3 regions of the Lentibacillus sp. genome follow, and region 1 is predicted to be linked to each of the others. Evidence: riboswitches for the same ligand, from Rfam matches in the RefSeq annotation. Region 1 holds a riboswitch; each other region holds the start of a gene.
What was found. A riboswitch is a leader RNA that binds a small molecule or an ion and turns the genes downstream of it on or off. The one in region 1 is predicted to bind thiamine pyrophosphate.
Positions count from the first base shown of each region.

Region 2: another riboswitch for thiamine pyrophosphate. It lies ahead of thiW (energy coupling factor transporter S component ThiW); the one in region 1 lies ahead of VK097_RS08815 (thiamine phosphate synthase).
Region 3: another riboswitch for thiamine pyrophosphate. It lies ahead of VK097_RS15090 (YkoF family thiamine/hydroxymethylpyrimidine-binding protein); the one in region 1 lies ahead of VK097_RS08815 (thiamine phosphate synthase).

Region 1 covers NZ_DATGTT010000051.1:29,056-33,269, forward strand. Annotated here, with positions in the region: gene VK097_RS08805 (GNAT family N-acetyltransferase) at 68-571, opposite strand; gene VK097_RS08810 (hypothetical protein) at 984-1,289, shown strand; TPP riboswitch at 1,428-1,538, shown strand; gene VK097_RS08815 (thiamine phosphate synthase) at 1,605-2,285, shown strand; gene thiO (glycine oxidase ThiO) at 2,278-3,390, shown strand; gene thiS (sulfur carrier protein ThiS) at 3,387-3,590, shown strand; gene VK097_RS08830 (thiazole synthase) at 3,592-4,214, shown strand, end outside.
Region 2 covers NZ_DATGTT010000064.1:1,567-5,780, reverse strand. Annotated here, with positions in the region: gene VK097_RS11295 (DUF4064 domain-containing protein) at 1-195, opposite strand, end outside; gene VK097_RS11290 (phosphotransferase family protein) at 246-1,172, opposite strand; TPP riboswitch at 1,363-1,478, shown strand; gene thiW (energy coupling factor transporter S component ThiW) at 1,617-2,108, shown strand; gene thiD (bifunctional hydroxymethylpyrimidine kinase/phosphomethylpyrimidine kinase) at 2,120-2,926, shown strand; gene thiM (hydroxyethylthiazole kinase) at 2,923-3,693, shown strand; gene thiE (thiamine phosphate synthase) at 3,697-4,214, shown strand, end outside.
Region 3 covers NZ_DATGTT010000109.1:57,870-62,083, forward strand. Annotated here, with positions in the region: gene VK097_RS15080 (ABC transporter ATP-binding protein) at 1-491, opposite strand, end outside; gene VK097_RS15085 (ECF transporter S component) at 478-1,083, opposite strand; gene VK097_RS15090 (YkoF family thiamine/hydroxymethylpyrimidine-binding protein) at 1,095-1,688, opposite strand; TPP riboswitch at 1,781-1,888, opposite strand; gene VK097_RS15095 (biotin transporter BioY) at 1,971-2,540, opposite strand; gene VK097_RS15100 (endonuclease I family protein) at 2,739-3,665, shown strand; gene VK097_RS15105 (response regulator transcription factor) at 3,913-4,214, shown strand, end outside.

The DNA of each region.
Region 1 (4,214 bases):
TATTTGTACATCGGGGACAAGCCCACGGAAATTTAGCTGCACCTCTTTTTTAAATATACCCCAAGATTTATATTTCCCGTCTATATCTCAAAGAAATGTACTTCTCTCCTTCAACGTTACCATAGGCTTCTTTTTCACGCATAAAACGAAAACCTTTTGCTTCATAAAAAGGAATACCTTTATCATTTCCTTTAAGCACAGATACCCATTGTTCCTTAGAACCCTTATTACGCTGTATATCTGTTAAGTGGTTTAATAGCTGGGTGCCTATCCCTTCTCTCCGGCGTTGGGGATCTAGATACAAAACATAAACTTCACTTTTATCATCGTCTTTCATACCTCCGCCAATAGCCCCTACAACTGTTCCATCGTCAAGTGCTACAAAATAACCGTCCCAGCCCTCTGCTTCTTCTAACTCTCCGTTGATACGATCATGATTATAAAATATTTTATTATTTCTTCTTATATTTTCTTGACTTTTGATATCTGAAATTGCGTCCTGCCTACCTTCTATACAGACCCTGGAAATCCCTTCTACGTGCTTTGGTAATCCCCTTTTAACTTCAATCATCATTCTCCCCCATTCGATAGCGTGGCTTTATAATATTCAATAATAGTAAATGAAACAGTCAATCATTATTAGACTCTTGTTCTTACACTTGATAGTTCAACCACACTTTAATGTAAAAATCTCTATCATTGATAGACTGTGCTTCCGCTTCCTTCATGATTGCTTTTGTGATGAACTGCAGTTGGCTCCCCCTTGATTCCTTCCCGAAGCAGCTTCTTCAGCAAATAATTTATATGGTTAAATTCTAACATAACTTAGGCACAATGAATGATGGAACCCATCTGGAATTTGATTTTAAAGCTGGCAAGACACACCGGCATAAATTATACGCACACTTTCAGCTAACTGCCTTTCCATTTTACCTTCTATTCGAATAAAATAACGTAAGCTCGAAGGATCGTCAGGGAAAGGAGTGGTAACGATTGAGAATTCAAACCATGAACGGAATAATTATGAATCAAGATTATACGAAATAGAAGCCCGGCTGAAAGTATTAGAACAATCACTGGAATCAAAAGCAGATACGAAAGATATCATTGTAAAAATGGATGAATTGATTAAAGAAAAAGAGCTCATTACAAAATCGGAATTAAACAATTTTCATGAGAAAATGGAAGCAACGCTGCATGCCAACCACGTTAAACTATTAAAATGGATTATAGCCTCCGGAATCAGTTCAGTAGCTGCCATCGCAGCAGTCATACGTGTCTTTGTATGAATGATTCTTCATGCAATCATATAAACCCTTTCCACCGCAGTAATATACAACGACTTTCCCATACGTAAAAATGAAAGAAAAGTTGAACTATTGACAATAATTTTATCGATGTTACAATTTAACCAACAATTAAATTCATGAATTCACTAGGGGTGCCTTTTAAAAAGGCTGAGATCAAAGCAATGCACTTTGAGACCCTTTGAACCTGATACGGTTGATGCCGGCGAAGGGAAGTGACGAACGGAACACAACCAATCTATTAACCTTATGATACGTTCAAAACCACTTTCCCTGCATCAGGAAAGTGGTTTTTTTATGTTGTTAAAACGAGTTTCGGGAGGTGTGTCAATGGACCGAGTTCAAAAGCGTGATGAAAATTCAGGAACGTTTCATATCATCTCAACCGGACAGCAGACACCGGAAAACTTAGCAGCCATTACTGAACAGGTCATTCCCCCTGTTGACGCGATTCATCTGCGGGAAAAAGCGTGGACTGATAAACAAATGATCCAAGCCATCCGGTTGCTTCATGCCAAAGGAGTGCCACTGGATAAAATCATTATCAACCATCATGCGGCAGTTGCTCATATCATGCACACAAAAGGCGTGCAGTTAACCCATAACAGCGTGGATGCAGCGACAGTCCGCCGTTCTTATTCCGAACTGCATATTGGATGTTCTGTTCACTCGGCAGAAGAAGCCATCTATGCCTGCAATCAAGGTGCAGACTATTTAATCTTCGGTCACGTATTTGAAACACGGTCAAAACCTGATCTGAAGCCTATGGGATTGGAAGAACTAAGAAACGTCGTGCAGCAGGTGCACATACCTGTTCTGGCAATTGGCGGGATTACTGCGGAAAACACACCGGATGTCATGCAAGCAGGTGCCAGCGGAATTGCTGTATTATCCGGCGTATTATTGGCCGATAAGCCTCTGGAAAAGGCAGCAGCCTATAATACGGCGCTACAGAAAGGCGGTGAACGACGTGTATGATGTCATTATAGTTGGCGGTGGTGTCATTGGCAGCTCGATTGCCTTTCAACTAAGTAAACGCGATTATAACGTGCTTATCATCGAAAAAGATGAAATCGGGCAGAAGGCATCCAAAGCAGCAGCGGGAATGTTAGGTGCACAAAATGAAATGGAAAGTGATAGCCCGCTTTCATCACTTTCCCATCAAAGCAGAGCCATGTTCCCAGATTTAGCGGAAGAACTTAAATCGCTCAGCGGGATAGATATCGAGCTGATTCAAAGTGGGATCATAAGGTTAGCCCAAACGAAAGAGGAATCAAGACGATTAAAGCAGGCTTTTGAACGTCAGCAGAAATCTGGTGAAGAAGCCTCATTGCTGTCTCCCAAACAAGTGAAAGAAAAAGAACCGTACATTAACGACTCCTTGACGGGCGCTCTTTATATGGCAAACGACGGGCAAGTCAATGCATCCCTTTTAACAAAAGCACTGGCTCAGTCTGCTGTCAGATTAGGCGCAGATATTCTGGAATATACCGAAGTACAGGATTTTTTGGTCGAAAGGAATCGCATTACCGGGGTCAGCACAAACAATGGGACATTCCTTGCCAATACAGTTATCACAGCGGGAGGTGCATGGAGTAAAGGGATTTGGGAGAAAACCAATATGACATTGGATCTTTACCCGGTAAAAGGCGAATGTTTTTCCGTCTATCAGAATGAACACCTGATTACTTCGAGTATTTTTACAGCTTCGTGCTATATCGTACCGAAGTCCGGCGGGAGATTCATTATTGGCGCTACACAAAAGACCTGCAGTTTAGATCAGTCTGTACGGCTGGATGGACTGCATTCGCTAATGACAAATGCCATTCACCTTGTCCCTGAACTTAAAAATGCCAAATGGGAAAAAGCCTGGACCGGTCACCGCCCGCAAACCGGGGATGGATTGCCATATATGGGCGAACACCCTCAAATAAATGGGTTGTGGCTGGCGGCCGGGCATTTTCGAAATGGCATTTTATTAGCGCCCATTACCGGTTTGCTGATGGCTGATTATATCGAAGGCAAGTCTGTTGATGATACTTTTGGGCTTCAGCGACGAATACAAAAGGAGGTAAGTCTATGAGTCTGCTTATTAATGGATCAACTGTTCAATTACCGGAACATGTGAGCACGGTTTCTGATGTCATTCTTCATTTTTTTACTGATCGGCCGGTGGTCATTGTCGAACATAATGGTGAAATCATAGATAAGGCATCCCATCCCACGAGGGAAGTGACGGATGGCGATAAACTGGAATTTGTACATTTTGTAGGAGGTGGCTGATATGTTGACTATTGGCGAAAAATCATTTCAATCCCACTTACTGTTAGGAACCGGGAAATATCCGAATGTCGATATGCAGAAACAGGCAGTTGCTGTATCGGAAACAAACATTTTAACCTTTTCTGTCCGCCGGATGGATATTTACGAACCATCCCAACCTAACCTATTGGAAAAAATTGATATACAAAACTATGACTTATTACCCAACACAGCAGGAGCATACACCGCAAAAGAAGCTGTACGAACAGCTAAATTGGCCAATGCATCCGGTCTTTGTGACATGATCAAAGTCGAAGTGATTGGGGATAAGAAAACACTGCTCCCAGATCCTGTTGAAACACTTAAGGCAACAGAAGAGCTGCTGAAAGAAGGATTCACCGTTCTCCCATATACATCCGATGATGTCGTCCTGGCAAGAAAATTGGAAGAATTGGGAGCACATGCCATTATGCCTGGTGCATCACCTATTGGATCAGGACAGGGGATTATCAACCCGCTTAACTTAAGCTTTATCATTGAACAGTCAAACGTACCCATCATTGTCGATGCGGGAATCGGTTCGCCGAAAGATGCCGTTTATGCCATGGAACTCGGTGCGGATGGAATTTTATTAAATACTGCTGT
Region 2 (4,214 bases), on a different contig from region 1:
TCCCTGAAACATCTCAGTGACAGCTTCCATATCACCTGGTGCTAATTCTGGCTGCTGCTGATTGATTTCCTCTTTTGCCTGGTCCCAAATAGCCTCATTATTGAAAAGCCATACCATAAATCCGCCAACAACAGTAAAAAAACCATAAATGAGTGCACCAATAATCGTTAACACTATTTCGCCTGTCCGGCTCATATAAAGCCCCTCCCATTCCATTTTCATAACTATGCAACACGTTAAAAGAATTATTCAACGTCCGCATTTTTCATCAATTGTATCACAAAATCATCCAATCTTTCCTCAATCAGCTGATTTGTCAGTCCAGTCACCCCAAAAGCCCGCCAGCCCGGGTATACTTCCGGAGGTCCGTCCAAAAAGTTGATCAGCGCGACAACATCCCAATACCGGTTATAACGCTTCCCGGCATAATGCTGATAAGCCATTAAAAATCCATCAGCCGTATCCGGTCCGTACAGCATAGCAAGATTCAGCCGGCAATGACCGATATCAACTCCGCGCGGTCCCTTGCAGGCATTCACCCAATCCACCACACCGCTGACAGCGCTGTCGCTCCAAAGTACATTGGCGGGATGATAGTCCCGATGAATAAAGCAATCTCCCGCATTGGGGGTAGGTCCGCTTACTATATCAAGTGCCTTTTTCCACATCTCCGGAACACCCGACCACGCCGGAATGTTAAACGAATCGATATCATTATAAGGAAAATAATCATATGGAAAACCGGCTGCATCAATTCGGTGTATTTTGACAAGCGTTTTTCCCAGACCATCCACCCACTGTTCCATGTTATCAGGTTTTAACTCCACAGCCCCATCCAGCTTTGTCATGAGAACGGCCGGGACACCGCATTTATCACCGTTCCTATCAAAAGCAATCACATTCGGCGAAGTCACTCCAGTCCCCTCAGCCATTCGTAAACTTGCCGCTTCATGCACAGCCAAATCAGGTTCTTCCGTCAGCCAGTCCTGATTATCAAACCGCCGGATGACATAGTGCCTTACCGTTTGTTCCATTTTTAATGTGATACTATGCAATGTGGACGATGTACTGCCCTTCAGCTGATAAACCGATTGAACAGCTGCAGTTGAATCGACTGAGTTGATGACCCATTGCAGAACATGATCTGGTAGACAATCGCCATACGCAATCATTCAAATTCTTCCCTTCCATCCAAACTAGAAATGTGACCCATTGCGAAATGGGGATCCCTGCTGAAAAAAGAACAATAACTTCATAAGCCATCCTAGCACCTTTCATTCTACCAAAGCCAATTTGGAACTCTAATAATCTCATGACAAATGTCAATCCTTTTGTTACACTTAAGGTGAAGAATTCAATATACCTAACTACTAGGGGTGCCCACGAAACGCGGGCTGAGAGGAAAGGCGTCTGAGCTTTCCGACTCTTACGGACCTGATCTGGCTAATACCAGCGTAGGGAAGTAGTCTGACGAAATTTGATATCAGCTATTTCAAGCCAGGTCCAATCTATGGATCTGGCTTTTTTGGCGGTTAAGAAAAATTACTTTCTTACTGCACAAGGGCCACTTAGGCTTTCTAAATTTTCCTTCTGCCCCTAATGAGAGGAGGGTTGAATTGAACCGGACGCGTTTACTGACAACAATGGCCGTTTTTGTAGCGATTGGAACTCTGGGCGCACAGCTCCTATGGTTCCCGGCAGGTGTTGCCAAGGCCTATCCGGTGCAGCACGCTGTTAACGTTATGGCCGCTGTATCACTCGGTCCCGGTCCAGCCGTTATTATCGCCTTTATGATTGGACTGCTCCGCAATATGCTTGGCTTGGGAACACTGCTGGCATTCCCCGGTGGTATGGTCGGCGCTTACCTGGCTGGTTGTCTTTATCGGCTAACTGACAAAAAAGGTATGGCTGCACTTGGTGAAGCAATAGGCACCGGAGTTTTCGGTTCATTGTTTGCTGTTCCATTTGCGCGTATCCTGTTGGGCAGTTCAGCCGGCGCACTTTTCTTTATGCCGTCGTTTCTTATTAGCAGCATAACAGGTGCATTAATCGGCTGGTTTATCGTTTCAAAGGTGAACCAAACAAATCTACTGGAAAAACACGTATAGGAGGTTTCGACATGAGTCAACTACCCGCAGCCTTAACAATCGCCGGCACCGATCCGAGCGGCGGCGCTGGCATTCAGGCTGACTTGAAGACGTTTCAGGAGTTAAAAACGTATGGCATGTCGGTCATCACTTCTGTTGTTGCTCAAAATACGACAGGCGTCCAGGATGTGCAGCATATATCAGTGCCCATGATTAAGCAGCAATTGGAATCAGTTATTTCCGATATCCCGTTCCAGGCTTTCAAAACCGGCATGTTAGCCAATATCGATTTAATGGATGCCGTGGCTGAAAAGATTCCCGGATTGAATGTTCCTTATATTATGGACCCGGTTATGGTGACCACAAGCGGACATAAATTAATCGCGGAGGATTCCCGCGAGTATTTACGCGAGAATCTGCTGTCATTAGCGACGCTTGTAACACCGAATGTCCCGGAAGCAGAGGTGATTACCGGAGAGTCGATTAAAACACCAGAAGACATGCAGCAGGCTGCCAAGCGGATTGTCGATGAATTCGGTGCAGGGGCCGCTCTTGTGAAAGGCGGTCATATGCAAGGTGAGGCGATTGACTTTTTATACGATGGTGAAAAGATGCATACTTTCTCGACTGAACGAATCGATACGCAAAACACACACGGAACCGGCTGTACCTATTCGGCAGCCATTACTGCCTATGTAAGCCAGGGTTATCAATTGACAGATGCAGTCCAGAAGGGGAAAGACTTTATCACCGCAGCTATAAGCCATTCATTTTCGATCGGGCAAGGAAGCGGCCCGACCAATCAGTGGGCACATCGAATGGAAAGGGTGAGTAAATGAATCAATCAATTATTCATGAAGCACGTGAAGCAACACCACTTATCCATCATCTGACCAATCAGGTGGTCATGAATTTTTCAGCAAACGGTCTGTTATCGTTCGGCGCAGCGCCGGTTATGGCTAAGGCTGAAGAAGAAGCAGCCGATATGGCATACAATGCCGACGGTGTCCTGCTCAATATCGGGACTTTGACTGCTGATGATCTTTCGTCGATGGTCCGTGCAGGTGTCGCCGCAAACGAAAAAGGGATCCCGGTTGTTCTTGATCCTGTGGGTGTTGCCGCAACTCCTTTCCGAAAAACTGCTGTGAAAAATATTCTGGAGCAAGTGAAGCCGACTGTGATCAAAGGAAACGCAGGCGAACTTGCACACCTGGTTGAAATTCCATGGGAAACAAAAGGTGTCGAATCAGTCGGTGACGGCAATGCCGATGAGATTGCCGCTAAAGTGGCCAAAATGTATCAGACTGCTGCTGTTGTCACCGGTAAAACAGATGTTATTTGCATTGAAAATGAAATTTTGCAGAACCATACTGGTCATCCGATTTTAGGCAAAATAACCGGTGCCGGTTGTCTGCTTGGATCCGTATTATCAGCATGCCTGACAACCAACGAATCTATCGGGCAACAGGCAATGACCGCTGCTGCGTTTTATGGGCTCGCCGCAGAACATGCCGCAGAAAGAACTGATGTTAATGGCCCAGGGACATTTCTCCCCCATTTCATCGACGCATTGTCACTTAATCCTGCTGCACTGGAAAGGAAATAGCTTATGTATCTAAGAAAATACTTTATCATGGGAAGTCAGAACTGTGACCGGAAACCCGAGGATATCCTCAAAGAGGCGGCAAAATCCGGCATTACCGCTTTTCAGTTTCGGGAAAAAGGTGAAGGAGCATTAACCGGTGAAAAAAAATTAGCATTGGGGCGCAAACTGCGGGATATTTGCGCTCGTCATAACGTCATGTTTTTCGTGAACGATGATATTGATCTGATTGAACCACTTGAGGCTGATGGTATTCATATCGGACAGGATGACATGCGGCTTGAAAAAGTGCGGGAGATGTTTCCCGATAAGCTAATTGGATTATCTGTGTCAAATCAATCCGACGTCGACAACAGCTCCATTCAGCTGGCTGATTATCTCGGGGCAGGTTCGGTATTTTCAACACCATCCAAGGACGATGCTGGACACGCAGTCGGTATTGAATGGATCAAAACATTGAGACGTCAGTACCCCGATATACCGATTGTCGGGATTGGCGGAATTACTGAAGAGAATGCATCTTC
Region 3 (4,214 bases), on a different contig from region 1:
GCAAGAGCGATTTTTTGTTTCTGACCACCCGACAGCTCATGGATTTTGTGATGATTAAAACCTTCCATCCCGACAGCTTTCAGCACTGATTCAATCCTCCCGCGAATGCAGGAAGCGGGAACCTTTCTATTTTCCAGAGTAAACGCAAGCTCATCTTCTACCGTAATCATGCAAAACTGACTTTCCGGATCCTGAAAAACGATGCCGATTTCCTGTGTCAGTTCTCCTTTTGCAATCTCCCGGATGTTTTCTCCGAGAAAAAAGATGTCCCCGGAAGACGTCCCTTCCACTGCTTCCGGATACAGACCGTTGAGACAGAGGGCCAGACTGCTCTTCCCGGATCCGCTTGCTCCCATCAAAAGAGTTGCTTCACTTTGGTTCAGTGTAAAATCGAGGCCATCGAACAATGGCTGTTCATCAATTTCCTCATAGGAAAATGAAAAATTGCGCACTTCAATTATCGGCTGCTCTGTTCCCTTAAGCACTTTCATATTTCCGCTTCCTCTGCAATTCTTTTCCTAAAGCATAGCCTCGGAGTACACCGGTTTTCGCTAGCTGATCACTGAGCCATTTGCCGAGAACACCCGAGATCAGAGCAGCACTGATAATCCGTACAATCAGCGTTGAGACGATCAGCCATGGTGCCAGGGCAATCATCCCGGCTGAATACAAATGCCAGGCAAAGCTGATGATGGCGGTGGATATACCGGACATGATAAGAATCCGCAGCCGGTAATCCTGCCATCTTGTCAGGGCAAAGACAAGTTCCGCGCCCGCTCCCTGAATGGCAGCGGAAAGAAGCAGTCCGGGTCCTGCTGGGGAACCAACCAGAATCTCAACGATCCCAGCAATCACTTCCGCAGTAAACGCAACCCCGGGCTTCTGTAGGATGTATGCTGCCATAATCGAGACAATAAACCAGATACCATAAATGACCTCATAGCCAAACGGTGCTAGGCCGAATGGCGCAAGGATATTGCGGATCCCTTCACCGACAAGGAAGAACACCAGATAGATAAGCCCAAAGACAACGCCTAAAATTGACATCAGGATAATTTCCTTTAATTTCCATTGCTTCGTCATTAAAATCCCCCTTAATCATTGTTGGACGGGCTGTTTGCTGAAATGGTAAAAGTCATGGTGACATGGGATACCTTCTCCTGCACACGGTCAAAAGATTGTTGCAGCGCCCTGAAAACATCCTTCACATCGCCGTCCAGTCTCGTCGCATAATGAACAGCACTTACCTCAACATTACGGTGTTTGGACAGATCAATCTGTTCATAGATTGCATCCATATAGTCCTCCCTTCCCATCGGGTAAAGGGAAAATTTACAACCTGCTTTCTGGGATACCGCATTTGATTTTGTTTCATTCAGCGGTATAACCACTTCATCCATATAGGAATCCGCATCCGTATCCCTCGGACAGCCAATGGAAAACGTGCCGCTCATCGCAACATGCTCCCCTGTTTTGGCCGTGTGCAGGAAAAGGGCCTCGGTTACATCAAAAACATGTACCATATCCCCGCGCACACACGTGCTCACGTCATCAGTGTCTTTCCATACCATCGATGTGTCCACCTCTTCCAGTGCCCTCAAAATAATATCGGCGAACTTGTCACTCATCGGAAACAGGGTGAACTGGCACCCTGCGATCCTGCTTGTTCCACACCTGTCATTGCTCATCATTCTTCTCCTCCCTGATATTTAATCCACAAAAAAACTGCACTCCCGAAGGAATGCAGTTTACACATATATCATGATCACGTTGATTAATCATACTGTGAACTGCACTTCCCCACGCTGGTATTATCCAGTTCGGGTTCAAAGGGTCAGATATGATATCCTCTCAGCCGCCGCTTCCGGCAGCCCCCCTAGTGCTTATCGGTTATGCAGTTTTCATGTAGCTTCATGATAAATAATTTTGTGAGTTTTGTAAAGGACTTTTTTAATTTATAGATTACTGGGTTATGCAACTTCTTTACCCGAAGCTGTAATCAGTTTTGCCTGCAGCAACCGGTTCCTTAAGGTTATGCCAATCAAGCTTGCCAGGAAAGCTTTTATCAATCCGACGGCGATAAATGGATATACACCTGCTGCAATAGCCGCATTCCAGTTCAGCTCCATAACAATTTTCAACTGCAGGGTGCCAAAAAGCAGGGTGACAATCATTCCAACAATGTTTGCGATAAGGGCCAGTGGGATTGTGAATTTTGTTTTTTCCAGGATAAGTCCAGTAAAATAGGCTGCTGCAATAAATCCAAATATGTATCCGCCAGAAGGCCCTATCAGCACTTGCGGCCCTCCGCTGAATCCTGCGAACACCGGCAGGCCTATAGCCCCTATCGCAGTATAAACAAGCATTGCTATTGCCCCGTGACGGCTTCCGAGAACAGTTGCTGCAATACCAACAGCCAATGTTTGTCCGCTTATTGGGATGAGCGGCAGCGGGATTTCCATCTGAGCCAGAATTGCTGTGACAGCCGCGAAAATAGAGCAGTTAATAAGTGATCGTAGTTTATTACTTCTTTCAGTCAACATAATCAGCTCCTAATCCTGTATCTTGTTTATTGATAGAATAGGGTGTTCTGCTTTTAATGTCAACCATCAATTACTTAAGGTTAACATTTATTCAATGCTGTTAGCACATCACCTACTTGACACACAGTTGTGTTGTATATAAAATACTCTTAATTTTAAAAGTCTATGCGACTATTACAAAGGAGGCGTCATGAAATGATCTTAACCCCCGGTCAAAAGGAAAGTCTTCTGCCTGTAACAACCAATCACGCACAACTTCAGTCAGCTCTTGTCAGGCATCATGAGATGAAGAAGAAAATTCAGAAGGACAAAAAGGAATATTATGATGAGGAAAAAGATAAAAAGGCACGTGAGCAATACTATCGAAGTATCGATTTTGACGGGAATGCTGATGAGGTCATGCAATCACTTAAGGATCTTATGAAGAAGACGCATACAAACCAAGTGCGATATGAACCTGCTGAATATGTTTATCCATGGGTTGATCTTCGGCCTAACGGGGATCTTATGAACATTTATTCCGGGGAAAATAGGACAGCGGACGTTGTGATTAAAGAAGACTTTAAAGCTTCACTGCAAAGAAAAAATATGATTGATAAACTGGAATCACATGCAGGCTTCAATCAACTTGCCAGGATTGCGGATGAATTTCCGTATAACTGTGAACATGCGGTACCGCAATCGTGGTTTAACGAACGGATGCCAATGCGCGGCGACATTCACCATTTATTTACTTGTGATCCTGGCTGCAATTCACTTCGAAGTAATTATCCCTATCATGATTTTGCTGATTATAACCCACAACGGGCTGGCACCAAACGGGTGGAAGATGCATGCGGCAAAGCAGAAGATGAGCTATTTGAGCCGGAATATGGGAAAGGTGCTGCGGCTCGGGCCATGTTGTATTTTCTGATCAGGTACCCAGATGAAATTGAGCAGTCACATAAAGATAGAATTGATATGGATTTGCTGAAGGAATGGCACCGGCAGTTCCCGCCAGACCATTATGAAATGCATCGTAATCAAGCTATCTATGAAATTCAAGGGAATCGTAATCCGTTCATTGATTATCCCAAAGAAATGATTCACGTTTATAATAGGTTCGATGGCTTCGATATTTAATTTGCCTGCAGCTTGGTTAAGGCAATGGGCAAGACTTCTTAACGGCCTATTTGCCTTAATTCCCCCTGAAGAAAGATTCATCCCCGATCACATGGCACCATTTCAGAAGGTGATGTTTCGAACATAACCGATCTATCGACAGCTTAGCGCCCTATATATGGTACGATAAATATTAGAAAACCTAAGTTGCCCTTATGCAGTAGTAAAGTATCCATACTTGCTTAACTGCTAACAAAGGAGGTCTGTCATGATTACCATTCTTATCGTCGATGATGATTCGCATATTCGTGAGCTGCTGCGTTTTTATTTACATAAGGAGAACTATAAAACAATCGAAGCACAAGATGGAGAAGAAGCACTGAAAAGACTGGAAGAACATCATGTACATCTTGCGCTTGTCGATATTATGATGCCGAATGTGGACGGGTATCATCTGTGCAAAGAGATCCGTAATTACTATGATATCCCTGTCCTGATGATCACGGCCAAGGGAGAAATGAAAGACAAAGAAAAGGCTTTTCTTGCAGGAACAGACGATTATATTACAAA